2 regions of the Priestia sp. USM5 genome follow, and region 2 is predicted to be linked to the other one. Evidence: a T-box and tRNA genes for the amino acid it is inferred to sense, from the RefSeq annotation. Region 2 holds a T-box; the other holds one or more tRNA genes.

Region 1 (14,614 bases), on a different contig from region 2:
TACTAGTTTAATATTAATTATTACTACAGTTAAGTACGTATTAAAATTTATTTTTTAGAGATATTACTTCTTTATTTTATATTATATAGAAGTAAAAGTGAAAACTTACTTTTTATAAAAATAGGATAAAATTTATATCATTTGTAGAAAAATGATCCATTTGTCGCCATTTAGAGTTAATATTAAAACATTATTTTTTATAAGTTAGTTTCACCATTTACACTTATAATACAATAACTTTTACACTTTAACCTTATTTAAATATGATATAATACATTATTAGTTAATAGAAAAATATAAGGAGTGTGCATTATGATTGATAACCCCAGTAAAATCATTACCATTGAAGACGTGATGGAGATGTTAGCTATTTCATCTAAGAAAACAATTTATACATATATCCAGCAAGGAAAACTACATCCGATTAATAAAGATGACTGGCATATCGAAGGTCGTTATGAATTTGATCTAGTAGATGTGGTTCGGTTAAAAGAAGAATTAAAAAAGCCAGGACTTACGACAAAAGAAGTAGCGCAGCAACTGGATGTATCCGTTACAACGGTCAATAAGTATATTAAGCAAGAATTATTACCAGCGTTCCAAGAAGAATACCGAGGAATCAATTGTTATTTTATCCATGAAGAAGAGTTAGAAGTATTTAAGCGCACGCATGAAATCGGTCGTAAACCGAGTAAGCGTCATTTTTATCATGCCGAACAAAATATTGCTTTATTTCAACTTTTTGTAAAGAAAGACGAGGAAAAAGAGCAACTTGCCCGTATCATCTCCGTAGAAGATCCGATTATGGCTATTACAGAACAACATGAGGAGTTAACATTAGAGGAATTAATTGACCGAGGCTTTGAAGCAGCCTATACCATTGAGTCGAAAAAAATGATTACCAAAGAAGGCTATGCTACGTTTACCTTTAAGCAAACAGCTTATGCAAAATCACATCTTTATAAGCTCATGGATTTATTTTATCAATACCTAAGCCCGACCAATATGAGGATTACGCCACAAGAAGAGAAAGAGCAATTTTTAATTGAAATCAAACCTATATTACTGACCGAATCCTCACACGAACTTATGGAGTTATTAGAGTCTGTTCTTGTCTCAGGTAAAATTAACAAGCGTAGCCGTGGCATTTATATTGATAGCGATTTGGAAGTGGTACGAGTCAAAGTAACAAGCGATTTAAAAGAAGAATTGCAGCAAAAAGCGAAAGAATTAGGTAAACGAAGCATTGAAGAATTGTTACTATATGCTGTACAAAAATTATAAAATGAAATAAGAAACGTTCAACTTTAACAAGACAAGCCAATAAAAACGGGCTTGTCTTTATCTATACGATGAAATAAAAAAGTTTAATAAATTATCTTCTCATTATTAGGACTTTAGAAAGTAAATTAATCCTTTTGATAGATTAATTTACTTTCTATTTGATTTCAGCTGTATTTTAAATATTCCCTCATGATTTCTAGATTATAATGGAAGTTATTGGCCGTTCAATACAAGTTTCAGTACTCTAGAAACTTGTATTTTATTGCTATGTAAAGTTAGCTACTATAATGAGTGTTATAAGTAAAAAAAGAGCATACACCCGTTGGTTTCCAACAAGTGTATGCTCTTTTTTAATATGACTTTTAACAGTTATTTATTCTTTTAGTTCTGTCATAAATAATTCAAAGTATACAATTCCGATGCAAAACTGGGAAATGTGTCATAAGGATTTTCTAATATACATATGGATAGTGATGTAGCGATATTGTTACTCAGTGATACTTGATGCGCAATGAAAATCAGTGAGTTTATATAGATTCACATGAACTTTTATTGCATAGAAAAAACCATCGAAAGTATCTGAATGACAAAAAAAGCTAATAAACTACTTAAATATCTATGACGTACATTTTAGAGAAAGGAGTATCTATATGAGTGACTACTTTGAGGAGGTAATGAGGAAACTGACTATTGAAGATGTTAGCATTCTGGGATGGTTATTTCAGAATGAAGCAAACGCTGTGTTTAAAGCGATAAAGAAAAGTAGTATTGCAGATGAGTTTGAATATTCAACAGCTAACTTTCGTAAGACACTCAACAAGCTTGAAGCTATCCATTTCATAGGAACTGTTACTGGAGGAAAAGAACATAAATTGTATCTAACAGAATACGGTCAACAAGCTGTACAACAGGCCATACTTCAAGGAGAAGAAAATGAGGGGGTTAAGGAAATATGATAGGTATTGTAGGAATTGGTGCTGCAGGTGGGAATATAGCTGATTTAGCATTTGAAAATGGTATTAATGCTGTTGCATTGAACTTTTCAGAACGTGATTTGGAGTCATTAGATTTTGTAGAAGAGCGTCTAAGGCTTATAGGTAGCGAAGGAGTAGGAAAAAATCGAGATGAAGCTATTAATCTTATGGTCGATAAAAACTGGGAACTGGCACTGAAGTTTATTAAAGAGAACTTTTCAACACCTAGTACTGAAATTATTATGGTTTGTTTTTCTGCAGGTGGTGGCTCTGGTGGTGGTATTGGACCGATGCTTGTGGATCTTCTTGCTCAGGAAATGGATGACAAAGCAATTGTAGCAGTTCCTATCTTACCCGATACTACAGAAGCATTGGTTCATCAAGTCAATGCACTGTATGTTACTGAAGAGCTTTCACCTCAGGACCTTTGTGTATTACCTATTGATAACGAGCAGGTGAAAAAGAAAAATCCGAATGCAGGAAAAGCTAGAATCTTTAAAGAAACAAACGAAACATTTGTGAACTTAATTAGTACTCTTCCTAAATATACGGATAGACACTCTAAGCATGGTGTTTTAGATAAGAAAGACTTACGTACAATTTTTTCAACAAAAGGAATTTCTGCCATTTCATCTGCAGAAATAACAAAATTAGATGAAGGGCAAGCAGATATTAGAAATGAGGGTATTACAGAAGTAATTAAGAAATCATGGGAAAACTCAATCTTTGCACCACTTGAAATGCAAACTATACCAAAAGCAGGAATTATATATGAAGGTCCACTAGACTTATTTACGATAGATTCAGCCCAACTATTTAGTTCCTTTAAGGGGGGAGAGCCAACCCATCTATTTGAAGGAACCTATGAAAGTGATCATGCAAAGGTAACAACAATTTTATCAGGAATGCCTTATTATTCTACCCGATTAAAAACTATTGAAGAAAAAATTGAAGCACAGCAGAAGGTAAAAGAGGAGTTATCTACCATAGAAACAGGTTATGAATCTAAGTTGAAATTGCCTAAGGCTTCTCATAAGAAACCACTACCTAGAAATAAAAAGAAGGCAATCAATTCAATTTTAGATAAGTATCAGAATCGTTGAGCATTTTTAGTATATCTATGAAGACAAACATATATATATAAGATGCACTTTTTATAGACTCTTTGTTTACACAGATGTGGAGAGATCACCTTTATGAATCACTTGAAACCCTTACTGCCACAAGGGTTCTTTTTTGTAGAGTGTTCCAGAAAAAGTTGTTGTTTAAATTGGAAATAAGTATGTAAACATTGGGTATAGAAGAATCTGAGTATAAGAATATACTTCGTATTTGTTACTCTAATATCAAAAAATTTTCTAATTAACATTTTTGCTATGAAACGATATAAATTCTATATTAATTAAAATCAATAATTTATCTCCTACAAATAAAAAAGCAGTTTGCATATGCAAACTGCTTTTAAGATGACCCGTACGGGATTCGAACCCGTGTTACCGCCGTGAAAGGGCGGTGTCTTAACCGCTTGACCAACGGGCCAATATGGCTCCACAGGTAGGACTCGAACCTACGACCGATCGGTTAACAGCCGATAGCTCTACCACTGAGCTACTGTGGAATATGGTGGGCCTAAGTGGACTCGAACCACCGACCTCACGCTTATCAGGCGTGCGCTCTAACCAGCTGAGCTATAGGCCCATTATTTGGAGCGGGTGATGAGAATCGAACTCACGACATCAGCTTGGAAGGCTGAGGTTTTACCATTAAACTACACCCGCTTATTTTTAAAAATGGCGGTCCCGACGGGAATCGAACCCGCGATCTCCTGCGTGACAGGCAGGCATGTTAACCGCTACACCACGGGACCAAAATAGAAAATGGAGGAGGAAGAGGGATTCGAACCCCCGCGGGCTTTGACACCCCTGTCGGTTTTCAAGACCGATCCCTTCAGCCGGACTTGGGTATTCCTCCGTATATTGCATGGTGGAGCCTAGCGGGATCGAACCGCTGACCTCCTGCGTGCAAGGCAGGCGCTCTCCCAGCTGAGCTAAGGCCCCATGATACTTCTGGTCGGGAAGACAGGATTCGAACCTGCGACCCCTTGGTCCCAAACCAAGTGCTCTACCAAGCTGAGCTACTTCCCGTTCATGGCGCGCCCGAGAGGAGTCGAACCCCTAACCTTTTGATCCGTAGTCAAACGCTCTATCCAATTGAGCTACGGGCGCTTATTAAAATGGTGCCGAGGGCCGGACTTGAACCGGCACGGTAGTCACCTACCGCAGGATTTTAAGTCCTGTGTGTCTGCCAATTCCACCACCCCGGCAGGACTTTTATACGTGGAGGCGGCAACCGGATTTGAACCGGTGATAAAGGTTTTGCAGACCTTGGCCTTACCACTTGGCTATGCCGCCAATATATATGGAGCGGAAGACGAGGTTCGAACTCGCGACCCCCACCTTGGCAAGGTGGTGTTCTACCACTGAACTACTTCCGCACATTTATTTAATTTAAGATGCGGGTGAAGGGACTTGAACCCCCACGTCATAAGACACTAGATCCTAAGTCTAGCGCGTCTGCCAATTCCGCCACACCCGCGTGTGAATATAACTGGTGAGCCATGAAGGACTCGAACCTTCGACCCTCTGATTAAAAGTCAGATGCTCTACCAACTGAGCTAATGGCTCTCTATGGCTGGGCTAGCTGGATTCGAACCAACGCATGACGGAATCAAAATCCGTTGCCTTACCGCTTGGCGATAGCCCAATAAAGAGATGGTGGAGGGGGGCAGATTCGAACTGCCGAACCCGAAGGAGCGGATTTACAGTCCGCCGCGTTTAGCCACTTCGCTACCCCTCCGATATAAATGGTGCCGGCAAGAGGACTTGAACCCCCAACCTACTGATTACAAGTCAGTTGCTCTACCAGTTGAGCTACACCGGCACGGTGGTGGAGGATGACGGGATCGAACCGCCGACCCCCTGCTTGTAAGGCAGGTGCTCTCCCAGCTGAGCTAATCCTCCAAAAAAATCTATATAAGCGCGTTAATAAGCGTTATTTTCATTACTTATGATAGAATATTTCAAATAAAAAACCCCTATGCTCTTTTACAAGAGACTCATAAGGGGTCTTATTTATTGCCTGGCAACGTCCTACTCTCACAGGGACAAAGTCCCAACTACCATTGGCGCTAAAGAGCTTAACTTCCGTGTTCGGTATGGGAACGGGTGTGACCTCTTCGCTATCGCCACCAGACAAGAGATTGTTCTCTCAAAACTAGATAACAGTTTGCTGAGTAAAGCTTACGCTTTTAAAAGTTTGGTTAAGTCCTCGATCGATTAGTATCAGTCAGCTACACATGTCGCCACGCTTCCACCTCTGACCTATCAACCTGATCATCTTTCAGGGATCTTACTAGCTTGCGCTATGGGAAATCTCATCTTGAGGGGGGCTTCATGCTTAGATGCTTTCAGCACTTATCCCGTCCACACATAGCTACCCAGCGATGCCTTTGGCAAGACAACTGGTACACCAGCGGTGTGTCCATCCCGGTCCTCTCGTACTAAGGACAGCTCCTCTCAAATTTCCTACGCCCACGACGGATAGGGACCGAACTGTCTCACGACGTTCTGAACCCAGCTCGCGTACCGCTTTAATGGGCGAACAGCCCAACCCTTGGGACCGACTACAGCCCCAGGATGCGATGAGCCGACATCGAGGTGCCAAACCTCCCCGTCGATGTGGACTCTTGGGGGAGATAAGCCTGTTATCCCCGGGGTAGCTTTTATCCGTTGAGCGATGGCCCTTCCATGCGGAACCACCGGATCACTAAGCCCGACTTTCGTCCCTGCTCGACTTGTAGGTCTCGCAGTCAAGCTCCCTTGTGCCTTTACACTCTACGAATGATTTCCAACCATTCTGAGGGAACCTTTGGGCGCCTCCGTTACATTTTAGGAGGCGACCGCCCCAGTCAAACTGCCCACCTGACACTGTCTCCCGGCCCGATCAGGGCCGCGGGTTAGAATTTCAATACAGCCAGGGTAGTATCCCACCGACGCCTCCACCGAAGCTAGCGCTCCGGCTTCTCAGGCTCCTACCTATCCTGTACAAGCTGTACCAAAATTCAATATCAGGCTACAGTAAAGCTCCACGGGGTCTTTCCGTCCTGTCGCGGGTAACCTGCATCTTCACAGGTACTATAATTTCACCGAGTCTCTCGTTGAGACAGTGCCCAGATCGTTACGCCTTTCGTGCGGGTCGGAACTTACCCGACAAGGAATTTCGCTACCTTAGGACCGTTATAGTTACGGCCGCCGTTTACTGGGGCTTCGATTCAGAGCTTCTCCCAAAGGATAACCCCTCCTCTTAACCTTCCAGCACCGGGCAGGCGTCAGCCCCTATACTTCGCCTTGCGGCTTCGCAGAGACCTGTGTTTTTGCTAAACAGTCGCCTGGGCCTATTCACTGCGGCTCTCTCGGGCTATACACCCTACCAGAGCACCCCTTCTCCCGAAGTTACGGGGTCATTTTGCCGAGTTCCTTAACGAGAGTTCTCTCGATCACCTTAGGATTCTCTCCTCGCCTACCTGTGTCGGTTTGCGGTACGGGCACCTCCCGCCTCGCTAGAGGCTTTTCTTGGCAGTGTGGAATCAGGAACTTCGGTACTATAATTCCCTCGTCATCACAGCTCAGCCTTCATGATGAGCGGATTTGCCTACTCATCAGCCTAACTGCTTGAACGCGCATATCCAGCAGCGCGCTTACCCTATCCTACTGCGTCCCCCCATTACTCAAACGGCGGGGAGGTGGTACAGGAATATCAACCTGTTGGCCATCGCCTACGCTTTTCAGCCTCGGCTTAGGTCCCGACTAACCCTGAGCGGACGAGCCTTCCTCAGGAAACCTTAGGCATTCGGTGGACAAGATTCTCACTTGTCTTTCGCTACTCATACCGGCATTCTCACTTCTAAGCGCTCCACCAGTCCTTACGGTCTGACTTCGCTGCACTTAGAACGCTCTCCTACCACTGACATCAAAGATGTCAATCCACAGCTTCGGTGATACGTTTAGCCCCGGTACATTTTCGGCGCAGAGTCACTCGACCAGTGAGCTATTACGCACTCTTTAAATGGTGGCTGCTTCTAAGCCAACATCCTGGTTGTCTAAGCAACTCCACATCCTTTTCCACTTAACGTATACTTGGGGACCTTAGCTGGTGGTCTGGGCTGTTTCCCTTTTGACTACGGATCTTATCACTCGCAGTCTGACTCCCATGGATAAGTCTTTGGCATTCGGAGTTTGACTGAATTCGGTAACCCGTTGGGGGCCCCTAGTCCAATCAGTGCTCTACCTCCAAGACTCTCACAACATGAGGCTAGCCCTAAAGCTATTTCGGAGAGAACCAGCTATCTCCAGGTTCGATTGGAATTTCTCCGCTACCCACACCTCATCCCCGCACTTTTCAACGTGCGTGGGTTCGGGCCTCCATTCAGTGTTACCTGAACTTCACCCTGGACATGGGTAGATCACCTGGTTTCGGGTCTACAACCACATACTAAACGCCCTATTCAGACTCGCTTTCGCTACGGCTCCGCCTTATCAGCTTAACCTTGCATGGGATCGTAACTCGCCGGTTCATTCTACAAAAGGCACGCCATCACCCGTTAACGGGCTCTGACTACTTGTAGGCACACGGTTTCAGGATCTCTTTCACTCCCCTTCCGGGGTGCTTTTCACCTTTCCCTCACGGTACTGGTTCACTATCGGTCACTAGGTAGTATTTAGCCTTGGGAGATGGTCCTCCCAGCTTCCGACGGAATTTCACGTGTTCCGCCGTACTCAGGATCCACTCAAGAGGGAACGAAGTTTCAACTACAGGGTTGTTACCTTCTTCGACGGACCTTTCCAGGTCGCTTCATTTACTTCGTTCCTTTGTAACTCCGTATAGAGTGTCCTACAACCCCAAGAGGCAAGCCTCTTGGTTTGGGCTAATTCCGTTTCGCTCGCCGCTACTCAGGAAATCGCATTTGCTTTCTCTTCCTCCGGGTACTTAGATGTTTCAGTTCCCCGGGTCTGCCTTCAATATCCTATGTATTCAGATAAAGATACTGTTCCATTACGAACAGTGGGTTTCCCCATTCGGAAATCTCCGGATCAAAGCTCACTTACAGCTCCCCGAAGCATATCGGTGTTAGTCCCGTCCTTCATCGGCTCCTAGTGCCAAGGCATTCACCGTGCGCCCTTTCTAACTTAACCATTAGCGAATAAATGGTACAACATATTGTTGTGTTATTTATTGGTTTGATTAAAGAAAAGTTTCACTTTTCCTCAGCAATTACTGTTATCTAGTTTTCAAAGAACAATCGCAACCAAAATTCTTCTTATCTAATAAGAAGAAAGTAGTATGCTTTCTATAATTGAGAGATTGAACTCTCAAAACTGAACAAAGTGTCGAAACGTACGTCATGTAAAAATCCTTAGAAAGGAGGTGATCCAGCCGCACCTTCCGATACGGCTACCTTGTTACGACTTCACCCCAATCATCTGTCCCACCTTAGGCGGCTAGCTCCTTACGGTTACTCCACCGACTTCGGGTGTTACAAACTCTCGTGGTGTGACGGGCGGTGTGTACAAGGCCCGGGAACGTATTCACCGCGGCATGCTGATCCGCGATTACTAGCGATTCCAGCTTCATGTAGGCGAGTTGCAGCCTACAATCCGAACTGAGAATGGTTTTATGGGATTGGCTTGACCTCGCGGTCTTGCAGCCCTTTGTACCATCCATTGTAGCACGTGTGTAGCCCAGGTCATAAGGGGCATGATGATTTGACGTCATCCCCACCTTCCTCCGGTTTGTCACCGGCAGTCACCTTAGAGTGCCCAACTAAATGCTGGCAACTAAGATCAAGGGTTGCGCTCGTTGCGGGACTTAACCCAACATCTCACGACACGAGCTGACGACAACCATGCACCACCTGTCACTCTGTCCCCCGAAGGGGAACGCTCTATCTCTAGAGTTGTCAGAGGATGTCAAGACCTGGTAAGGTTCTTCGCGTTGCTTCGAATTAAACCACATGCTCCACCGCTTGTGCGGGCCCCCGTCAATTCCTTTGAGTTTCAGTCTTGCGACCGTACTCCCCAGGCGGAGTGCTTAATGCGTTAGCTGCAGCACTAAAGGGCGGAAACCCTCTAACACTTAGCACTCATCGTTTACGGCGTGGACTACCAGGGTATCTAATCCTGTTTGCTCCCCACGCTTTCGCGCCTCAGCGTCAGTTACAGACCAAAAAGCCGCCTTCGCCACTGGTGTTCCTCCACATCTCTACGCATTTCACCGCTACACGTGGAATTCCGCTTTTCTCTTCTGCACTCAAGTTCCCCAGTTTCCAATGACCCTCCACGGTTGAGCCGTGGGCTTTCACATCAGACTTAAGAAACCGCCTGCGCGCGCTTTACGCCCAATAATTCCGGATAACGCTTGCCACCTACGTATTACCGCGGCTGCTGGCACGTAGTTAGCCGTGGCTTTCTGGTTAGGTACCGTCAAGGTACGAGCAGTTACTCTCGTACTTGTTCTTCCCTAACAACAGAGTTTTACGACCCGAAAGCCTTCATCACTCACGCGGCGTTGCTCCGTCAGACTTTCGTCCATTGCGGAAGATTCCCTACTGCTGCCTCCCGTAGGAGTCTGGGCCGTGTCTCAGTCCCAGTGTGGCCGATCACCCTCTCAGGTCGGCTATGCATCGTTGCCTTGGTGAGCCGTTACCTCACCAACTAGCTAATGCACCGCGGGCCCATCTGTAAGTGATAGCCGAAACCATCTTTCAATCATCTCCCATGAAGGAGAAGATCCTATCCGGTATTAGCTTCGGTTTCCCGAAGTTATCCCAGTCTTACAGGCAGGTTGCCCACGTGTTACTCACCCGTCCGCCGCTAACGTCATAGAAGCAAGCTTCTAATCAGTTCGCTCGACTTGCATGTATTAGGCACGCCGCCAGCGTTCATCCTGAGCCAGGATCAAACTCTCCGAAGAAATGTTTGACTTGCTCATTAAAAAAATAAAAATTAACGTTGACGTTTGTCGCTTTGTTCAGTTTTCAAAGTTCAAGCGTTGCCTTTGAGAAACTTTTGTATTATACCAAGTTATCAACTCAATGTCAATAACTTTTTAAAAACTTTTTTCACTTCGTTGTTACTGGTGTGTCTCAACGACGCTTTATAATAATAAAATATATTCACTAAAAGGTCAATACATTTTCTCGATTTTTTTTATTTATTTCATTATACTTTTAGCATACATTTTATTAGTCACTAATCAATAAGACTAATTTCTATATATATAAGACTTCATTAGTTAAATTACCTTGTAAATAAAGAGTGCATGTATCCCAAAAAATCTCTATTAGCTTTACTGAATTATAAATAGGCTATTGAGACATTCTATATAAGGAAGAGGGAAAACAAGTTATTGATTAAACTAATCATTACAAAGCTTCTTACATTTGGGATGAGGTGTCTACAGCAGGCATATTTCAGAAAACCTTATTGTAAATCGATGTATGTTGGATTCATAAGGGGATGGTAGTCATGAACGTAGTAAGAATATATATAATGGGTAGACAATAATGTTCATTTATAACTAATTATATAAATGAGGTGTTTGTTCCAGACCAAGAACGATTTCGTTCACATTGTATATTTTTTTAGCTCAATGCTTAAATGAGGTGTTTGTTAAAGAGAATATACTTTTTCAAGTTACTGTTTCATTAGGCAATGGAATTACGTAAATGAGTTGTTCCTTAAAGATCATATGCTACATTAAAAGCTGATTTTTTCCTTCTTCACATGACGGGATGTATAATCGTTTACATCCCGTTTGTGTTATATGAGATATCTCAACCAATTATTCAAAAGAGACATCATAGAAACATCTTTCGATTGCTTACTTCCTCCTTCTACCTTTCAAGTATGAAAAATATACATCCTTCACTTACCCTTCAAACTTTTGCTTTTTTTAGCGTTCCATTTCTTGAACTGTACTCCTTTCTTTTAAAATTGTGCTCCACTATTCCGTGCAAAAAATCTCTTAAATCTATTTTACAATTTCTCTTTTCTCCCTTTGTCATAATCCTTTATCTCTCTCAGTACCCCCTCATTTCTAAGCTGACTTTTATAAATTTTCGGGAAGTAATGTTCTTTTCTTTCGCTATTTTTCCAACAGCAATCAGATTAACATTCGGCAAAAACACTTCCATGACATTCGTTCCTTTCCTATAAATTGTGGTTCCCCAATATAAAAGAGAGAAGAGCATAAGGGGTTTTTGCTATCACAGGGTGTGATAGGCTAGGCAAAGCCTAGCAAAACCCTGATATCACGGAAACCCTCAAAGTGGCGACTCTCTGGCGACTCAAAAACGGTATCCGGCGACTCTCTGGCGACACATTGGCGAGTCAGTGGCGACACCTATTTTTTCATTTTATGGCTAAATCCTGTTTCATCTCATTCAAATTTTGGAGTTTCTCTTATAAACTTTTTTGTTCATCTTCATAGAGCTGAATGCTTTCATCACTGGATTGAATCGCAACTTTTTTTATTGCGATTTTTGATTCTGTATTAGCTTTTCTGTAGTTTTTTATTTTCTTTTTCACGAAATCTTCTTCTAACTCATATGAACCCGATGTAAAAATCAAAAAGATAAATATTGATGACATCTGAACTTGCATTCTTTTAAAACAATCATCGTTTATAGAATGAAAATTGATTCATAAATGATAAAAAAGCACGCGTAAATCACCTGTATTGCAAGCAAAAAGAAATGGCCGTTTTGACCATGAACGTGCGAAAAAAATAAAAAAGATCGTTTGCTTCTGTCTTATTTTTTTCAAAAAAATACTTCAAAACGAAGTGACCCTTGGGGGGACATTTATCAACTATGAGGGGTCGGTGAAGGGGTTTCTGACACAAATGTTGTGATCACTGAAGGTGCGGTGAGGGGACTGTCCCATAATTTGAGGGTGCGCTGAGGGGGTTCTTGCAAACATTTCCTTGTACCCAAGATTTTGTTAGGCTCTGCCTAACTCCACACAGCCTGTGGGGACAAAAACTCCTTATGCTCTTCTTCCCCTTTTTTAAAAAGCACCTGTTTTTTAAGAATTTCAAACAGTATATATAGAACTTCAAATAAGAAATGTTGATCTTATTGCCGTTAAAAAAATTATTGGGTTAGTAAAGGAACATGACTAATCCTGACAGCAATTTTGAAAGAATCAGTTTTACCCATTAGCTATTTTTAATCAACACTCTGCCCGAGAAGGACCTCTTAAGAATTTACTGAAGCCAAAAGTGAGATGATGAACCGTTTTGCAATTCCGATGAAAAACTTAAATGATAGGTTAAAAGAATTGATGAGAAATTATGGAGATAATGAATAAAAAATCCAGGTGATTTCACTCGATAAAATCACGTGTTAATACATTCAAGATTACATGTTTAAAAACAAAATCAGATATCCTAGCGATGCTTTAGCTGACGTCTATAACAGATTCAAATACGAGCAAGAGAAATAATAGGATTTAACAACCATTACAGAAACTGTTTGTATTGAGTTGAAAAACAATTTAAACAAGGAACTTAAAAAGTTACAACTTGACGTTACCAATACCCACAAGCATGTACAAATAGCCAGAGGTACAGGAAAATTTCTACTCCTAGGATTTAGCAAAAAAGCAGCTCCTACATAAGGTGGAAACTGCTTTTATCATATTTTTAACTCTTTGCATAGGGTGATCTTTTCTCACCCTATGCACGAAAAAGGACTACAAAAAATCACCCTATCCAGAATAGATAATTACCGTTATCATTGAAAGTATACTGATTACCCAATCTTTAATGTTATTAAAAATGTAGCATTATAACATACTTTTAAATACTTGGGGAGGGGTAAAAAAATACCCCTCCCCAAATTCCACAAATTCAGCTATGATAAAGTCGACTCCTAAAGAAATAACAAACGGATCGTAGCTAAAAATACTTGTTTTGATATATTTTGCTAATTTTTATTGAATTATGAGACTAGTTAACGCTATAATAAAACTAACAAAAACGTGCGGATAGAAAAAAGACTTCAACTGTTTAAGTAGTGCGACAACACTCTTAAACCGTTCCCCCTAGAAACGGTAGGGAAAACACTTGTCGAAGTCTCTTGTTAATAGAGTTAGTTTTGTACAAAATAAAACTTATGGTTTTATTTTATACGAAATTGACATCTATTTCAAGGGCTTAGTTTATCTTAATTGAGGCATTGTTTTCCTTTTACAAGGGAGATAATGTCTTTTTTGTGTTCCTTAAAGGAGAAGATGAACAAATGAACAAGATATTAACTTGCTATTTACCAGATGTAAATAGCTTTAACGGACGATTCAAATGGTTATGGAAAGAAAAGCCGACCCTTCGTAAAAAGAAAGAAGTTTTTTTAGAAACCCTTCGTACTTATTTTAAACAACAACAAGAAGCCCTACATAAAGTATTCCCTAAAAAACGGATGGAAATGTTAGATTACGTGATTTATAACCTTGTTGCCACAGGCATTCAAGCGATTCACTCCAAAACACTTATGGAAAAATTTGATGTATCTCAAAGTACCGTTTCTCGCTTTGTAAAATCGTTAAAGGAAACACCGTTTATGATCGTGGCCCGTTATATCAAAGAAGATACGACAGGTGCTCATCCTGATAGCTATGTGTTTATCCTTAAAAGCCATACGAATTTTGATCAAATTTGTGAGGAAATCTTTTTTGCACACGATACAACAGGTATTCAAACGCTTCAACAAGAAGAAATGATAAGTCCTGTGACAACTCCTGTGACAAGTCCAGAAAGTGCCGAAAACGTTGATACACCAAGCTTTGAGGACGAAAAAACGTCGTCCCCCTTTATTAACCTTGATTTACCTAAAAAGCATTTAAATAATCATTTAATATCTGCTTCACAGTCATTTGCTTATATCGTAGGTGTTCCTAAGAAAGTAAATAATGTGTATGCAGGGAAATATGGTCATCAACTAAAAGACTTTTATGCTCGTATTCAAAATGCAGCAAAAGCAGTAAAACGAGATACAGAGATTGAAATTGTCAAAGAACAAGTACATGAAGTTGCTTATACAGCCATTGTTGGTTTAGATAAATATGTCCATGAAGCAAATCACAAAGGTACTACCCTATCACTGGATGAAATGTGCCGTCTTGTTTATCAAATTGCATTCAATCAATTTACAAATCTACTAAAAGGAAATACAGAACAACAAACATCTAAGTCAGACATACATACTGAAGCTAAGACAGCTTTATTTACGCCTAAACATA
Region 2 (14,614 bases):
AATTTAAATCCCAGTCATTACAAGAACAAGAAAATTAGACAAAATGTTAGCTCCTCCAACTCTTGTGATTCCGGTTCAAGTGGTGGAACTCCAGGGGTTACACAAAACAAACTGTCAATCTATGAATTAATTAGAAAGATACTAACTAAATCTTGGGATGATTATATTTTCTTTAATGTTTTTAAGGGAACAGATCCTTATCCTGACTTAAAAATTATCTATAAACAAGTTATTGAAAAAACTACTAAAAAGCTTTTTATTTCTAATAGTTTGACTTTAAATGACATTATGTATAAAAAAGGAAAGCCTGGTTCTATCTATTTTGTGGAGCGAGCGAATCAGTTCAAGTATCACGTATTTTATCTACTGGAATATATAAGGCATGAACAAAAGGTTAATGGGATTTCAATGGTTTATGCACGTAATCCACTGGATAATACAGAGATTGAATTTACAGTAGAGAGTGAAGCAATTAACAAAGCATTCGATTCAATTAGGGTGAACCAAGGTCCATATATAATTGGGGGCTTCATAAAAAGTATTGGAAGTGGAAAACCTCCTCAAATTATTAGTACAGCTATAGTTCCTATTAATTCTAAAGGAGTGGTTATTGAAAGTTCTTATGAGAGATATCTGTATGATCAAATTTGCCGGGAAAGAAGACTGGTACAAAGAATATATGATACTAAATATCATCCAAAATGGAATGGAATTAAACCAGATGGTTTATTTATAGATACGCAACCGCCTACTGTCATAGAGGTGTTTGGCATGAGTGAAAGCCAAGTCGGTTACCATGAAGATAGAAGAATAAAGATAGAGCATTTCTCAAACTTAAAAGCTGCTTATGACTTTTGGTATTGGGATGCTTTTAAAACTAATATTATCCCAGAATTTCCTGTCCACCAAAATAGAAAATAAAAAAGATAGAGAAACAGCATTTTAAATAACAATATTGCTAAGGGATTTACAAAAATGGCTAAAAAATAAAGGTCGTTTCTGTGAATTTCTAGCAGTTGATGCTGAGAATAAAACTTGATAAACAGGGTTTCTTCCGCTTATTTATCATTAGAAGAGAGGAGGGCAAAACCCTTGGCCTTAACGCTGCCAACGCGGCAGCGTTTTTATAAAAAGTCCAAAGGCTTACAATAAAAACAAACAGATTATTGGGTAGGGTAATTACATCAATTCCAGTTTTTCTCGATAAAATGAAACGCAGGCCGTAAATTCGTTTTATTAGCAATCAAAATAAGAGCGGGAACAACCGAAGGGTCCGTTTTAGAGAAATTAGGAATCCGCGGATTCAACCGGAAAAACTGATCGCCTAAAAGCTCAGAGCTGACCATTGACTCGTAGTAGCTTGATCCACCAGAGATAATCTGAAGAAACGGCAGCAATGGCTCATTTGGAGACCGGTCTAAAAGTACTCCCCAATTTGGCGGAAGGTCTTCCATATCTTCGGGACGTATGTTATCGGCACTCACCATTCCCCATCCCTTTGTATCTCTCCTTAATTGAGTTGGTTGCTCCCCTGTTCCGATGGATAATACGGCAATTTGATCTAACGTCTGCTTTGCTTTTCCCACTGCAAACGCGATACTAGCTGTACTGGTGTTAGTTGCTACTGTATAACCATCTACGTAGTTTTGATAAGCTCTTTGCGTCGCGGGAGCACCGCTGCTCCTAAGTATTACGTCACTCGCTTTTTCATTAAGATAAGGAGAACCTGGGAAGTTATGAAATAACACAGGATTCCAACGATTCAGCTCTGGTGAAAATAAGTGAAAGGATGGCACAACAATTCGTTTCTTTAAGTCTCTAAGACGAAGGTCTCGGGGGAAAAACGTTCGTATGGCTTTAATAAAACCAGAATAGGGTAATTGTTGATTAAAAACAGGTCCGCCCGGTCGGGAAACGCTGAACGCTGGTAAGATTTGATCTTTGAAAAACTGAAACGTCTCTTCTGGTGATCTTCCGCTTGCAAGTGCAAGAGCAGTGAATGAACCAATCGAATTTCCTGAAAAAACATTGGTTTCACTAATTAACTTTGGATTTTGATGAGCCAATCTATTCAGAAGCTGTAAACTTAAAGCACCTAAAGTACCGCCTCCATCAAAGGTCATGATACGATATTTTGTCAAAGGTGATTTCTCCTTTCAAATCCCATCAGATGTATCATTCTGTATATGTTTATTTGATGTGTTGCAGAGGTATGAGTATCTCTTTTACCGCTCCTTTAGAAGCCAGGTTATGTAGATGAACATTCTTAGAAATAAATAAAGACTCTAACGAACCAAACCATCGGCTAAATCTTAGCCGATGGTTTTATTTGAGTAGATGTTGTTAATAAGGAACATTTCCTTGCTTAATTACAAAAATAAGAACAAGAAAGAGTATGAAAATGGAGATGAAGCTGAAAATATTATACTCATAACATTTCGTTCCTTCTTTTAATCTTTTCATTCCCTTTATAAGTGCAGGTCAAATCTAAAATAGCCCTTTTAAAGAAATTAAAGGAAATATAATACCCGTTTATACAACATTTTATTGTAAGATAGATTAGTTGCATATGAATCGAATATTAGTAGGTCCACACTAACTTATCTATTTTTAGTGTAAGGAATCAAGAAAGAGTGAGGGAAAGGTCAAAATGTCTAAGACAAGGTATAAGAACCAAAAAGAATCCAATGAAGCAATTGCAAAAGCTTATATAGAGAACAATTATACAAATAGTCAAAATAAGCTGTTGCTAGTATCAAAAGCTAATTACGGGAAAAGAAGTTCAAATGTATGTTACTCGGCAGTAGACGATAAAGGTATGAATTTTTATGAATTTAACAACAACGCTGAACAGAATTTAATGTTAATTGAGCGGTATGAATGGGCTGATTTCTCTAGCGTTACAATTGACCATAGCATTGCAAAATCAGTATTTACATTTGTAGGTCATGGTGAAAATAGAGATATTACAATAGAGGTAAAAGGAAAGGAAGTAGAGCAAGTTATTCGTAACCACTCTTCTATGGAAGTTAACGTAGTAAAAAGACCTGTCTGGACTAAGGTATTAGGATATCGTTCACAGACAACTTGGAAAATGTTTATGGCTTCTACTGTTTACACCTTAATTCTTTTATTCATATTACATCCCTTATTACCAGCAGCTACTCATAATTTTATTATGGGACTAGCTTTACTAATTCTGTTTTTAAGCATCACAGGCTTATTTGTTGGATTAATAAAGCCAAAGTGGGTATTGCCTAAATTTAAAATCAAAACAAGAAAACGTGTATTATTTTCTTATCTATATTTAATTATTAGTTGTTTTTTTATTGCTGTAGCTTTTACAGATGGAGAATCAACTTCTACCCCTGCTTCAACTCAAGTAAGTTCTTCGCAAAACAGCGTCACTGTTTCATCTAAAAAAGATGGTGCTGATAGCAGCAAGCAAAAAGTTGAAAAGAATGATAGTGATAAAACAGCAAAAGAAGAGAAAAGACAAAAAGCTGAGGAGCAAGCAGTAAAAGAAGAAGCAAAACAAAAAGCTGAGGAGCAAGCGGCAAAAGAAGAAGCAAAACGAAAAGCTGAAGAACAAGCAGCAAAAGAAGAAGCAAAACAAAAAGCTGAAGAACAAGCAGCAAAAGAAAAGGCAGAACAAAAAGCTGAGGAGCAAGCGACAAAAGAAGAGGCAGAACGAAAAGCTCAAGAGCAAGCGGCGAAAGAAGAAGCGGAACGAAAAGCTGAGGAGCAAGCTGCAAAACAAGAAGCAGAGCGAAAAGCTCAACAACAAGCAGCTAGTCAACAGTCTACACCTAGCAGCTAGTCAACAGTCTACACCTAGCAGTTCTACTAGCAACAGTGGAAATTATAAGCCATTTGAAAATGATCCGAGTGATGATCAACAGTCTAATATGTCTTGTTCGGGACAAATCAAAGGTAACAAAAACTCGAAAATTTACCACGTACCTGGCGGAGCTTATTATGACAGAACTCAAGATAACATTGTTTGGTTCTGTTCAGAAGCGGATGCACAGGCAGCTGGATATAGAGAATCCCAACGATAAAAAAATATATGCAACCTTTAAAAGCTCTCCTATATGTTTCTTGGAGAGCTTTTTTCTTTATGAGAGGATTAATATAACGTATGTATCAAAGACACAGAACGAGTAAGTTTTAAAAGCAGAGAAGATATGAAAAAAGAATTCTTTGAATAAAACAACTTGGATAAGAAAGCTTAAAGTAGCGTTTTGTAAACGCGTCTGCAAATAAAGTTCCCTTGCTCATCTGATGCTGTCATATAATAGAATTAGCTATTATACTTACATTTATTAATACTTTTTCAAAAACGGTCTTAGCTCTAAAGTTTTAAATAGTTTTATAGATGGGAGTTAAAGCAAGCTTATGAACAGAGAAGAAGTACTACAAAAAATAAAGAACTTAAACATCTGGAAAAAAAGGGATCAAAGAGCTCCGCACAAACCATTGTTGATACTGTATGCCCTAGGTCAGCTGCAGTCTAAACAGCAAATTCACTTGCCGTATAGCGAGGTGAAAATCCCTTTAAAAGAGCTGCTTATGGAATTTGGACCTTCTCGGAGTTCCTATCATCCGGAGCATCCTTTTGTTCGTTTGACAGGAGATGGAATATGGGAGCTAAGTGAAGAAGTTGATAAGCGTAGCTTTACAGATAAATATTTGCTGAGTACAAATATAGTAGGCGGTTTTAGACAGGATGTTTACAACCTTTTTGCAAATGATCCTACGCTGCTTCAAGATGCAGCGCAATTTTTATTAAATGAGCATTTTCCGGATACGATCCATGAAGATATATTAAGAGCCGTAGGCTTGGATTTTGAAACACAGTTAAAGAGAAGAAGAGATCCAAAGTTTAGAGAGAAAATTCTTCAAGCTTACGGATATAGCTGCGCTGTTTGTGGTTTTAACGTTCGTCTTGGTCATAATTTAGTTGGTGTAGAGGCCGCTCATATTAAGTGGCATCAAGCGGGAGGGCCAGATATTGAAAGTAACGGAATCGCGTTATGTTCGATGCATCATAAATTATTTGATCGAGGAGTTTTTACTTTTTCAGATCATAATGAGCTGTTAGTGGCAACTCAAGCGCACGGAACAAATGGCTTTGAAGAGTGGCTTATGAAGTATCATGGACAAAAGCTTAGAGATCCGATTCATCCGGCATACCAGCCGAGTGACGCTTTTCTTGGGTGGCATGTTAGAGAAGTGTTTAGAGGACCCGCTAGATATCAAGTAAATGATATAAATTGATTTTTGCACATGATAGATTGCTATGTTTATACTTAGGAAGTAAATTACACATAGTGGCGTCATTTAAAATACGTTAAAAATAAATTAGCACACTTATCCTGAACCTCTCCAGTAAGTTTTCTATTCTCTTTTTCCTCCCTTTAAACTGTGTGTCTTTTTTGAAGAAAATTCATAGGATATAGCATCTTATCTGTATTAAGAAAGGGGTTATATCGTGGAGGAAACAAAGCTTACTGGACGAATCGTTACACCTGATGATGCGGAATATGAACAGGCTAGAACAAATAATAATTTAGGTGTGCCTAAATTTCCGAGAATAATTGTATTTTGTCAGAATACAAACGATGTAGTAAATGCATTGAAGTGGGTAAAGGAAAATCATGTCCCATTTCGAATAAGAAGCGGTAGGCATAGCTATGAAAATTTTTCATTAGTAAACGGTGGATTAGTGATTGATGTCAGTGAAATGGATAGAATCAAGTTCGACAGTAAAAGCATGACAGCGAAAATAGAGGCAGGAGCTAATCTAGGGAAAGTATATAATGAATTATGGAAAAAAGGAACGACTATCCCTGCAGGTACGGAAAGCAGTGTTGGTCTTGTAGGCCTTGTGCTTGGCGGAGGAATTGGGATGTTATCAAGGCTGTTTGGGCTTACCTGTGATAATTTGCTTGAAGTTGAAATGGCCATAGTAAATGAACAGAGAGAAGTTGAACTCATTAAGGCAAATAAAAATTACAACAGTGATCTCTTTTGGGCTTGTTGTGGAGGCGGGGGCGGAAACTTTGGTATTGTTACGTCTCTTACCTTTAAGGTGCAGCCTATTTCAAAGGTGTCAATCTTTTCAATTACATGGGAATGGGAAGATTTCGAAGCTGCTTTTGATGCATGGCAGCACTGGGCCACAAATACCGATAAGCGCTTAACTTCGGAGATTGAGTTAAAATCCAAGGAAGCAAATCAGATTATCGCTCAAGGTGAATTCGTTGGTTCATCATTCAAGTTGAAGGAACTTCTGCAGCCTTTAATAGATGTTGGGTGTCCTAAAAAAGTAGTAATAAAGGAAGTTTCATATATAGAAGCTGTACAATTTTTTGACGATCCGAGCGGAAACCAACCCGCCCCTCGAAAAAGGTCAGGTTCTTTTCTTAATAAACCTTTTCCAAAAGACGCTATTTTAACAATGAAGCATTTTTTAGAAAATGCTCCGAATGAAAAATCTAGTATTTGGCACCAGTCTCTCGGGGGAGCAGTGGAGGAAGTTGGCTCTAATGAAACGGCCTTCTATTATAGAGATGCTATTATCGCACAGGAGTACCTTGCTACATGGAGCCATCCTTCAGAAGAGCGAGTAAACATTCGATGGATTGAAGACTTAAGGAATGCTTTATCGAGATATACAACTGGAGATTATGTGAACTGGCCGGACCGGCTCATCAGAGATTGGCCAACGGCGTATTATGGAGAGAATTTTAAAAAGCTTCGAGAAGTGAAACGAGCATATGATCCGTGCAATCTATTTCATTTCCCTCAGAGCATTCCGCCGTTTATTAACTGGTTTTAAAAAGCGTCTTTCAAGTCGGAGAGCCAAATAATACCCACCTTAAATGAGGTGGTTTTTTGTGTATATTTCCTTTTCCTGAGAGCGTGAAAAAGGCAGCAAACAGTGGTAAGCAGTTATTTTATCAATAGATGGCTACGTTATACGGAGAAACATACATAAATATCATAAACATTGACATTCCCTTCCAAACCGCATACAATAGCTACTAATAAAAGCACACAAATTCGTTGAAGAGAATCAGTACGCTGCAAGTTTGTTCCACAGAGAGCTGGTGATAGCTGAAAGCCGGTGTTCAAGCCGCAGGGGAATATCCTCTCTGAGAAGTCAAACTGAACTATAAGTAAGTTTGAACGGTAGTCTACCGTTAAAAAGAACGCGTATGATTGTACGTTGCTGAGTGCTATTGATGAACGGATCAATAGAAGCCAGGGTGGTACCGCGGTTAAAACCCGTCCCTAGTCATAGGGACGGGTTTCTTTGTGTGCTTTTAACTTTAAAAGGAGTGGTATCACATGAAAGAAGTGAATGTAAGGGAGTCTTCGCAAGAGCGCGAACAGCGTATCCAGCAGCAGTGGCAAAAAGGAGATGTGTTTCACCAGTCGGTTCAAAACAGGGAAGGGCATCCGTCGTTTGTATTTTATGAAGGGCCTCCAACAGCAAACGGTTTGCCTCACGTGGGGCATGCGCTAGGCCGGACGATTAAAGACGTGGTGGCTCGTTATAAAACGATGACAGGGCATCAAGTGATTCGAAAAGCAGGCTGGGATACGCACGGACTGCCGGTAGAGCTCGGTGTCGAAAAGCAGCTCGGGATATCGGGGAAGCATGACATTGAAAAATACGGCGTAGAAGCTTTTATCAACAAGTGTAAGGAAAGTGTGTTTGTGTATGAAAAACAATGGCGCACGTTCACGGAGCAGCTTGGCTATTGGGTTGATATGGAAGACCCTTACATCACCTTAGAGAATTCATACATTGAAAGCGTATGGAACGTGCTTGGCACGATTCATGACAAAGGACTTCTTTATAAAGGCCACCGCGTATCACCTTACTGCCCGAGCTGTCAAACGTCGCTGAGTTCGCATGAAGTAGCGCAAGGGTATAAAGATGTAAAAGATTTAACGGTAACGGTGAAATTTAAAGTGAAAAACCGCGATAATGAGTATTTTTTAGGGTGGACGACAACGCCTTGGACGCTTCCGTCAAACGTGGCGCTTGCGGTGCATGAAGAGATGAACTACGTTCGCGCTGAGCAAGGCGACAGCGTGTATATAGTGGCAGAAGCACTTGCAGACAAAGTGTTAAAAGGAGAGTATACGGTTTTATCTCATCATAAAGGAAATGAGTTAAAAGGGATGTCATATGAGCCACCGTTTGATTTTGTGAACGTTGAAAAAGGTCATGAAGTCGTAACGGCTGATTATGTAACGGACCAAAGCGGAACGGGTGTTGTTCATTTAGCACCTGCATATGGTGAAGATGATTACAGAGTCGTAAAAGAAAACGGCTTTTCGTTTGTGAACGTAGTGGATGAAAAAGGACAGTACACGTCTGAAGTGCCGCCTTTTCAAGGACGTTTCGTGAAAGACTGCGACGTTGATATCGTTCGTCATTTAGCAAATGAAGGCGTGCTGTATCATAAAGAAAAGCATGAGCACAGCTATCCGTTTTGCTGGCGATGCGACTCGCCGCTTCTTTATTACGCAAATGAAAGCTGGTTTATCCAAACGACGGCGTTGAAGGAACAGTTTTTGAAAAACAATGAAAGCGTGACGTGGTACCCGGATCATATCAAGCACGGCCGCTTTGGCAACTTTTTAGAAAATATGGTGGACTGGAACATCAGCAGAAAGCGCTACTGGGGAACGCCGCTGAACGTATGGGAATGCGGGGAATGTGCGCATCAAGTAGCTCCGAAAAGTATCAAAGAGCTTCAAAATCATGCGTCTCATTCCGTTGATGACAGTATTGAACTTCATAAGCCTTATGTAGATGACGTGCAGCTGACGTGTCCGGTCTGCAGCGGAGAAATGAAGCGAACGCCAGAAGTGATTGACGTTTGGTTTGACAGCGGCTCGATGCCGTTTGCGCAGTATCACTATCCGTTTGAAAACAGCGAGCTGTTTCAAAAGCAGTTTCCAGCAGACATTATCGCAGAAGGAATTGATCAAACGCGCGGCTGGTTTTACAGCTTGATGGCAGTTTCAACGCTGTTTACTGGAAAAGCGCCTTATAAGCGCGTTTTGTCTCTTGGCCACGTGTTAGATGAAAACGGTCAAAAGATGTCTAAAAGTAAAGGAAATGCGCTAGACCCTGTTGATCTTATTCATACATTTGGTGCGGATGCGCTTAGATGGGCGCTTTTAGCAGACAGTGCGCCTTGGAATCCGAAGAAATTTTCAGAGCGCGTCGTGCAAGAAGCGAAGTCAAAAGTGATTGATACACTCGTGAACGTGTACGGCTTTTACGTGTTGTACGCTAAGCTTGACGGCTATGACCCGAAGCAAACGTATGAATTGAAAAAAACAAAATTGGATAAGTGGATTCTTTCACGTTTGCATAGTACGGTTAAGCGAGCAACAGCACATCTTGAAGATTACGGATTTACAAATGCCGCTCGTGAAATCGCAGCATTCATTGAAGAGCTAAGCAACTGGTATGTACGACGTTCTCGCGATCGTTTTTGGTCAGAAGGGATGGACGGCGAAAAAGCAGCGGCTTACGATACGCTTCATGAAGTGTTAGTCACGCTTAGTCAGCTGTTAGCACCGTTTACGCCGTTTGTTGCGGATGATATTCATGAAAATCTGACAGGGAAAAGCGTTCATTTAGCAGACTATCCTGTGTGTGATCAAACCAAAGTGAATGAAAAGCTGGAAAAAGAAATGGCAGCGGTACTGCAAGTAGTTGAGCTAGGCCGAAGCATCCGAAATACGCATTCGTTAAAAGTAAAGCAGCCTCTGCAAAGTCTTTCACTTGTGGTAACGGAAGAAGATGGAGAGTGGGAAGCATACCATGATGTCATCAAAGATGAGCTTAATGTAAAGAACTTTAACGTGGAGCAAGACGACGACAAGCTTGTATCATACGTATTAAAACTTGATTTTAAACAGGCTGGGCCAAAGTTCGGGAAACAAGTGAATGAGGTCAACCAAGCGCTGAAAAACCTTTCAGAAGAGAAAGGGAAAGAGTTTGTTGAACAAGGCAAGCTGAGTGTTACGCTTGCTTCAGGAGAAAACCTAACGCTTGAAACGGCGGACGTACTCGTTGAAAAAGTGCCAAAAGAAGGTTTTGCAGTTGCATCCAACGGCACGTACACTGCGGTGTTGGATACGGCTTTAACCGAAGAACTCGTGCAGGAAGGAGTCGCTCGTGAAGTAATTCGAGCGGTTCAAGATTATCGCAAAAAGCTGGATTTACCCGTGAACTTACGTATTGATTTGGAACTTAGCGGAGACGAAGAAGTGAAGGAAGCCGTTGCGAAGTTTGAAACGCTGCTTCAAGAAAATCTTCTGCTGCACAGTCTCAGTGTGAAAGAAGCCATCAAAAACGGAGAGACGGTAAAAGTCGGAACAAAGCAAGTTACGCTTCGCGTTTTAAATCAGAGCTGATAAAAAGCACTTACCTCATAGCAGGTAAGTGCTTTTTTACCTTTAATCAAACTGTCCGAGAACATTTTTAAGACTCGGCCAAACGATTTCAAAAGGAGCCGCTAGTACATACTCTTTTCCGTTTTCATCTTTAAAGTGTTGAACAAAACGATATTTTCCTACTTTGTAGTTAGGAGTTGCGATATCTAATTTGAGTGATTTCCCTGGCTTCAGCGTGACAGTTTTATCAGGAAACTCCAATCCGTTTAGCACAACTTCGTACCACTTTCCGTCTTTTAAGTGATCCGCCGTATTTTCATAAGGAATCGTTAAGGTATGCGTCGAATTGTTTTGAATAACAAAAAAGCCAAACTGCGTTTTATCGTATTTTTTACTGATAGCAGATAGCGTAATAGTTCCCCCGCCAGTGTTAATGGAAGAAGGAATGTTTTTTTCTTGTTTGGCTCCAAGTTCCATTTTTTGACCGTTATAATCGATATAGCCAAAGATACAAAACAAGATAATAAAAATGCCTAGTATTAGTAAAAGTGTCCGTACTATTTTCAAGAGCTTTGCACCACCTTTTTATCACTCTTCCATTATACGGAAAACTTCTTGTTTGAAATAGTATGAATTTACATTTTCTATATCACTTTTTTGAAAGGAATGATTGAAATGAGACAAATTATAGCCATGGGCGGCGGAGGTTTTTCGATGGAGCCGGATAACTTGCTTCTGGATTAATACATACTTTCACAAGCTCATATAGATGTGCCGAAAATCTGTTTTATCCCTACAGCCAGCGGAGATGCCGATAATTATATAGAAAGGTTTTATGAAGCGTTTGAGAAGTTGGTATGTACACCGTCTCATTTATCGCTGTTTTCACCAAACTTTATGAATTTAAAAGCATATGTGCTGCAGCACGATATTTTGTATGTAGGCGGCGGTAATACAAGGAATATGCTTTCTTTATGGAAAGAATGGGAACTGGATACGATTTTAAAAGAGGCTTATGAAAAAGGAGTGATCTTAGTGGGAATAAGCGCAGGTTCGATTTGCTGGTTTGAAGAAGGCGTCACCGATTCAATGAACAATAAACTGGCTAAAATCGACTGTTTAGGATTTTTAACGGGCAGCAACTGTCCTCACTACGACGGAGAAAGCAATCGAAGACCTTCGTATCATGAGTTAATGGCAAGCGGGGAAATGAAAGAAGGCTACGCTGTAGATGACGGAGTCGCGCTGCATTTTAAAGATGAGAAGCTATCCACGTCAGTTAGCTCAAGGGCAACAGCAAAAGCGTACGCTGTTGATCGAAAAGCGAGTAAAATCATTGAACGTGAACTCCTGATGACGTATTTAGGTGATCACAAGCAATAAATGGCCGCTTTCCATGTTTCTCTGTATAAAATGGAGCTTATTCGTACATACATAAGCAGAGACTCTATATGGGAGGTTACTTCAGTGAGTTATGAACGATACTGGGGACACATACATGAACAAAGCGATAAGCTGCAGGAGTTATTATCGTCGTATTGGCATCAGTATTCAGATTTTGGAAACTGGCAGTTTTGGGTGGTGCTTGCTTCGCTCGTTCTTCCTCTTGTGTTGTTGTATTTTACCGTAGATCGGACGAGGATCTTTGAGGTGTTTTTCTTCGGTTACACAGTGCACATGCTCTGGGCATATATTGATATTGCACTTGGGAGAAGCGGTCATTTAACGCACACGTTTTTTTTAACGCCGCTGCTTCCGAACGCAACGAATATTACCGCTTCTATTTTGCCGGTAGGCTTTCTGCTGCTTTATCAATATTGTACGAATCACCAAAAGAATTTTTATCTGTATACGATTCTGCTGAGCGCTGTTTTTTCATTTGGACTGGCGCCCCTTGAACACCATTTTAAATTTATTGATTCAGGAAAAGGAATGAGCTTGTTCTATATTTTTCTGATTGATATAGGGATAACGTTAGTAGCGTATTGGTTTACAAGGCTGCTTGTAAAAGCAAAAGCCGCAGCCTATCGTAAAGCGGAAAAAGAACGCTGAAAAAATGTTTTAAAATGAGTAGTTAAGGGTATACATACATTTAAGATAAATTGAGGTGAAGAAATTGTATTACTACCGCATTTCAGAAGGGCAAGGCGAAACGTACTCTGAAACAATTGTTATTCATGAAGAACAATTTGATCAAGGTACATTTGAAAAAATGGTGAAAGAAGCGATGGTCGATAAGCCTGGCAAAATCGATCAAGTGGATATTGTGAAATATTTAATTGGACATTATCATTTCCAAGTTGCATATATTGAAGCCGCTTTTCACAGTACATATACAGATTAATAACGTTATGTATTCGTCAAAAAACCCCGTTGCACTGGCAGCGGGGTTTTTTTGTCTCTACCAGTATCGATAGTGATAAGGATTTTGAGGTTGATAATAAGAATTCTGAGGCGGAGGATACGTATAAGTAGGCTTCTGGTGGTGAACAGGGCCTCCTTGTTTTTTCTTTTTATAGTGTTCTTTTTCTCCGCATTCGTCCGTTGGTCCAATTACGATGGTTTGATTTTTTAGCGGAGCCAGCGTTTCCTTTAGCTGCTCCGGATCTAAGCAGTACGTGTGAGCAAGCACTTCAATAGGCGTCTTATTTAAAATATCAGACCCAAAAATGTATTCCGGATATGGAGCGTCAAAAATAGCGAGTAAATGCGTACTGTCTTCAGACGCAATTTCCCAGTGCCACCAGCCTTGAGGGATATTGGCTACTTGACCGGGAGTAATCGGAATATTTGTGACTTCGTTGTTAAACGGATTGATTAATGAAACGACGGCTGAGCCTGAAATGCAGTAGACAAGCTCAGCGGCATTTTGGTGATAGTGCGGTTCGACTACGCGGCTTTTGCTTAAGTAAATATCAAGTAATGATACATTTCCTAATGTGTTGAGCACATCCCGGCCCAATCGGTTAATGTAATTTTGATCGTTTCGCGTATTAAGTCTGTTTTTGTTCACATCAGAAAAGTATTGTACGTTTGGATTATTGTAATCCATATAGGGCGTTGACAAGGGTCTCCAGCTCCTATCCTTGAATTTTTTATGATGCTGTATCGTATGTAGAGAGTTTTATTTCGTGACAGAAGCCTAGGAGGATATGTAGGTAGGGCCTATTTTTGATAACGTGTACAAACATTTGTCCACTGATTTTCATACACTGTAACAGGTTCTTTTTTTACAGAGCCATGATCAATGTCAGACGCATAAGACGGATCATTTTAAGGAAAGTGAGTTGCAGAGCTGTTGCTTGATCAATATGAAAAGATAAATAGTACGTATGAAAAGCTGGATGAACTTCAGCTGCCGTTTGATAAGCCCATTTTAGTAGGAGTCGAGTGGAACGGAGTGCTGTTTGAGTTTTTGGTGAGATTAAAAAAAGAGTCTTCTCATTTGCTTGTGTTTGGTTCAGGAGGAGGAGCAAGTCAAGAAATGCCGGCAGGTCCTCCATATTTTCAGCGCCATTCGTGGATGAATGAATTCCAAGATTCAATTATTTATTATAACGATCCTACGCTTTATTTAGGAAAGGTATCGCTTGCGTGGGGGCAAGGGACAAGCGACCGTTTTTATTTAAAAGACATTGCGGTTTTAATTGAAAAGTTCATGAAAAAAGTACAGGTGAGTCCGTCTAATGTGCTATTTTACGGATCTTCGGGCGGCGGCTTTATGTCAATGTTTTTAGCGGGGTACGTAAAAGGAGCAAAAGCGCTTGTCAATAATCCGCAGACTTGCTTGACCAAGTGGCTGAAAACGCCGGTTCGGCAAGTGTTTAATTTATCTTATCCGAACTTGACAGAAGATGAAGTGATCGCCTCATACGGTGAGCGAATTAACGTAGTGAAGTTTTTTCGCCATATTAACTATGTGCCAAAGGTGTATTACTTGCAAAATGGGGCGTTTGAATACGATATGAACAATCACTTGTTGCCGTTTCTAACGGATTTGCAGGATATGCCAGACGACTGTGAAATTAATAATATAAAAGTGGAGCTCTATTATAACCCGAAGCTGAAGCACGCAGCTGTTAGTAAGCAAGAAACGATTGATTATGTGAATATGGCGAAGAAGATATAAGAAAAAAGGCAAGAGTTTATCCTTTAAGGAGCTCTTGCTTTTTTATGTCGA

The links. A T-box is a leader RNA that pairs with one kind of tRNA and senses whether it is charged. The one in region 2 lies ahead of ileS (isoleucine--tRNA ligase), so its partner is inferred to be a tRNA-Ile.
Region 1: it has a tRNA-Ile gene. The T-box ahead of ileS (isoleucine--tRNA ligase) is inferred to sense a tRNA for this amino acid. The anticodon was not compared.

Annotation. Positions count from the first base shown of each region.
Region 1 is NZ_JBSGKN010000007.1:59,321-73,934, reverse strand. It holds gene ACWATA_RS28255 (helix-turn-helix domain-containing protein) at 313-1,284, shown strand; gene ACWATA_RS28250 (hypothetical protein) at 1,935-2,240, shown strand; gene ACWATA_RS28245 (FtsZ/tubulin family protein) at 2,237-3,361, shown strand; tRNA gene ACWATA_RS28240 (tRNA-Glu) at 3,726-3,797, opposite strand; tRNA gene ACWATA_RS28235 (tRNA-Asn) at 3,802-3,876, opposite strand; tRNA gene ACWATA_RS28230 (tRNA-Ile) at 3,880-3,956, opposite strand; tRNA gene ACWATA_RS28225 (tRNA-Gly) at 3,963-4,036, opposite strand; tRNA gene ACWATA_RS28220 (tRNA-Asp) at 4,050-4,125, opposite strand; tRNA gene ACWATA_RS28215 (tRNA-Ser) at 4,137-4,229, opposite strand; tRNA gene ACWATA_RS28210 (tRNA-Ala) at 4,240-4,315, opposite strand; tRNA gene ACWATA_RS28205 (tRNA-Pro) at 4,326-4,402, opposite strand; tRNA gene ACWATA_RS28200 (tRNA-Arg) at 4,407-4,483, opposite strand; tRNA gene ACWATA_RS28195 (tRNA-Leu) at 4,493-4,581, opposite strand; tRNA gene ACWATA_RS28190 (tRNA-Cys) at 4,596-4,669, opposite strand; tRNA gene ACWATA_RS28185 (tRNA-Gly) at 4,678-4,752, opposite strand; tRNA gene ACWATA_RS28180 (tRNA-Leu) at 4,772-4,853, opposite strand; tRNA gene ACWATA_RS28175 (tRNA-Lys) at 4,867-4,942, opposite strand; tRNA gene ACWATA_RS28170 (tRNA-Gln) at 4,947-5,021, opposite strand; tRNA gene ACWATA_RS28165 (tRNA-Tyr) at 5,031-5,114, opposite strand; tRNA gene ACWATA_RS28160 (tRNA-Thr) at 5,123-5,198, opposite strand; tRNA gene ACWATA_RS28155 (tRNA-Val) at 5,203-5,278, opposite strand; rRNA gene rrf (5S ribosomal RNA) at 5,395-5,510, opposite strand; rRNA gene ACWATA_RS28145 (23S ribosomal RNA) at 5,574-8,509, opposite strand; rRNA gene ACWATA_RS28140 (16S ribosomal RNA) at 8,735-10,286, opposite strand; gene ACWATA_RS28135 (hypothetical protein) at 11,777-11,965, opposite strand; gene ACWATA_RS28130 (replication protein) at 13,618-14,614, shown strand, end outside.
Region 2 is NZ_JBSGKN010000001.1:1,956,133-1,970,746, forward strand. It holds gene ACWATA_RS10685 (hypothetical protein) at 1-921, shown strand, start outside; gene cotR (sporulation hydrolase CotR) at 1,185-2,141, opposite strand; gene ACWATA_RS10695 (calcium-binding protein) at 2,651-3,820, shown strand; gene ACWATA_RS10700 (sunset domain-containing protein) at 3,909-4,061, shown strand; gene ACWATA_RS10705 (phosphorothioated DNA-binding restriction endonuclease) at 4,399-5,280, shown strand; gene ACWATA_RS10710 (FAD-binding oxidoreductase) at 5,495-6,844, shown strand; T-box leader at 7,063-7,304, shown strand; gene ileS (isoleucine--tRNA ligase) at 7,357-10,455, shown strand; gene ACWATA_RS10720 (immunoglobulin-like domain-containing protein) at 10,498-11,001, opposite strand; gene ACWATA_RS10725 (Type 1 glutamine amidotransferase-like domain-containing protein) at 11,182-11,817, shown strand; gene ACWATA_RS10730 (hypothetical protein) at 11,902-12,486, shown strand; gene ACWATA_RS10735 (hypothetical protein) at 12,542-12,778, shown strand; gene ACWATA_RS10740 (cupin domain-containing protein) at 12,836-13,501, opposite strand; gene ACWATA_RS10745 (glycosyl transferase family 2) at 13,733-14,563, shown strand.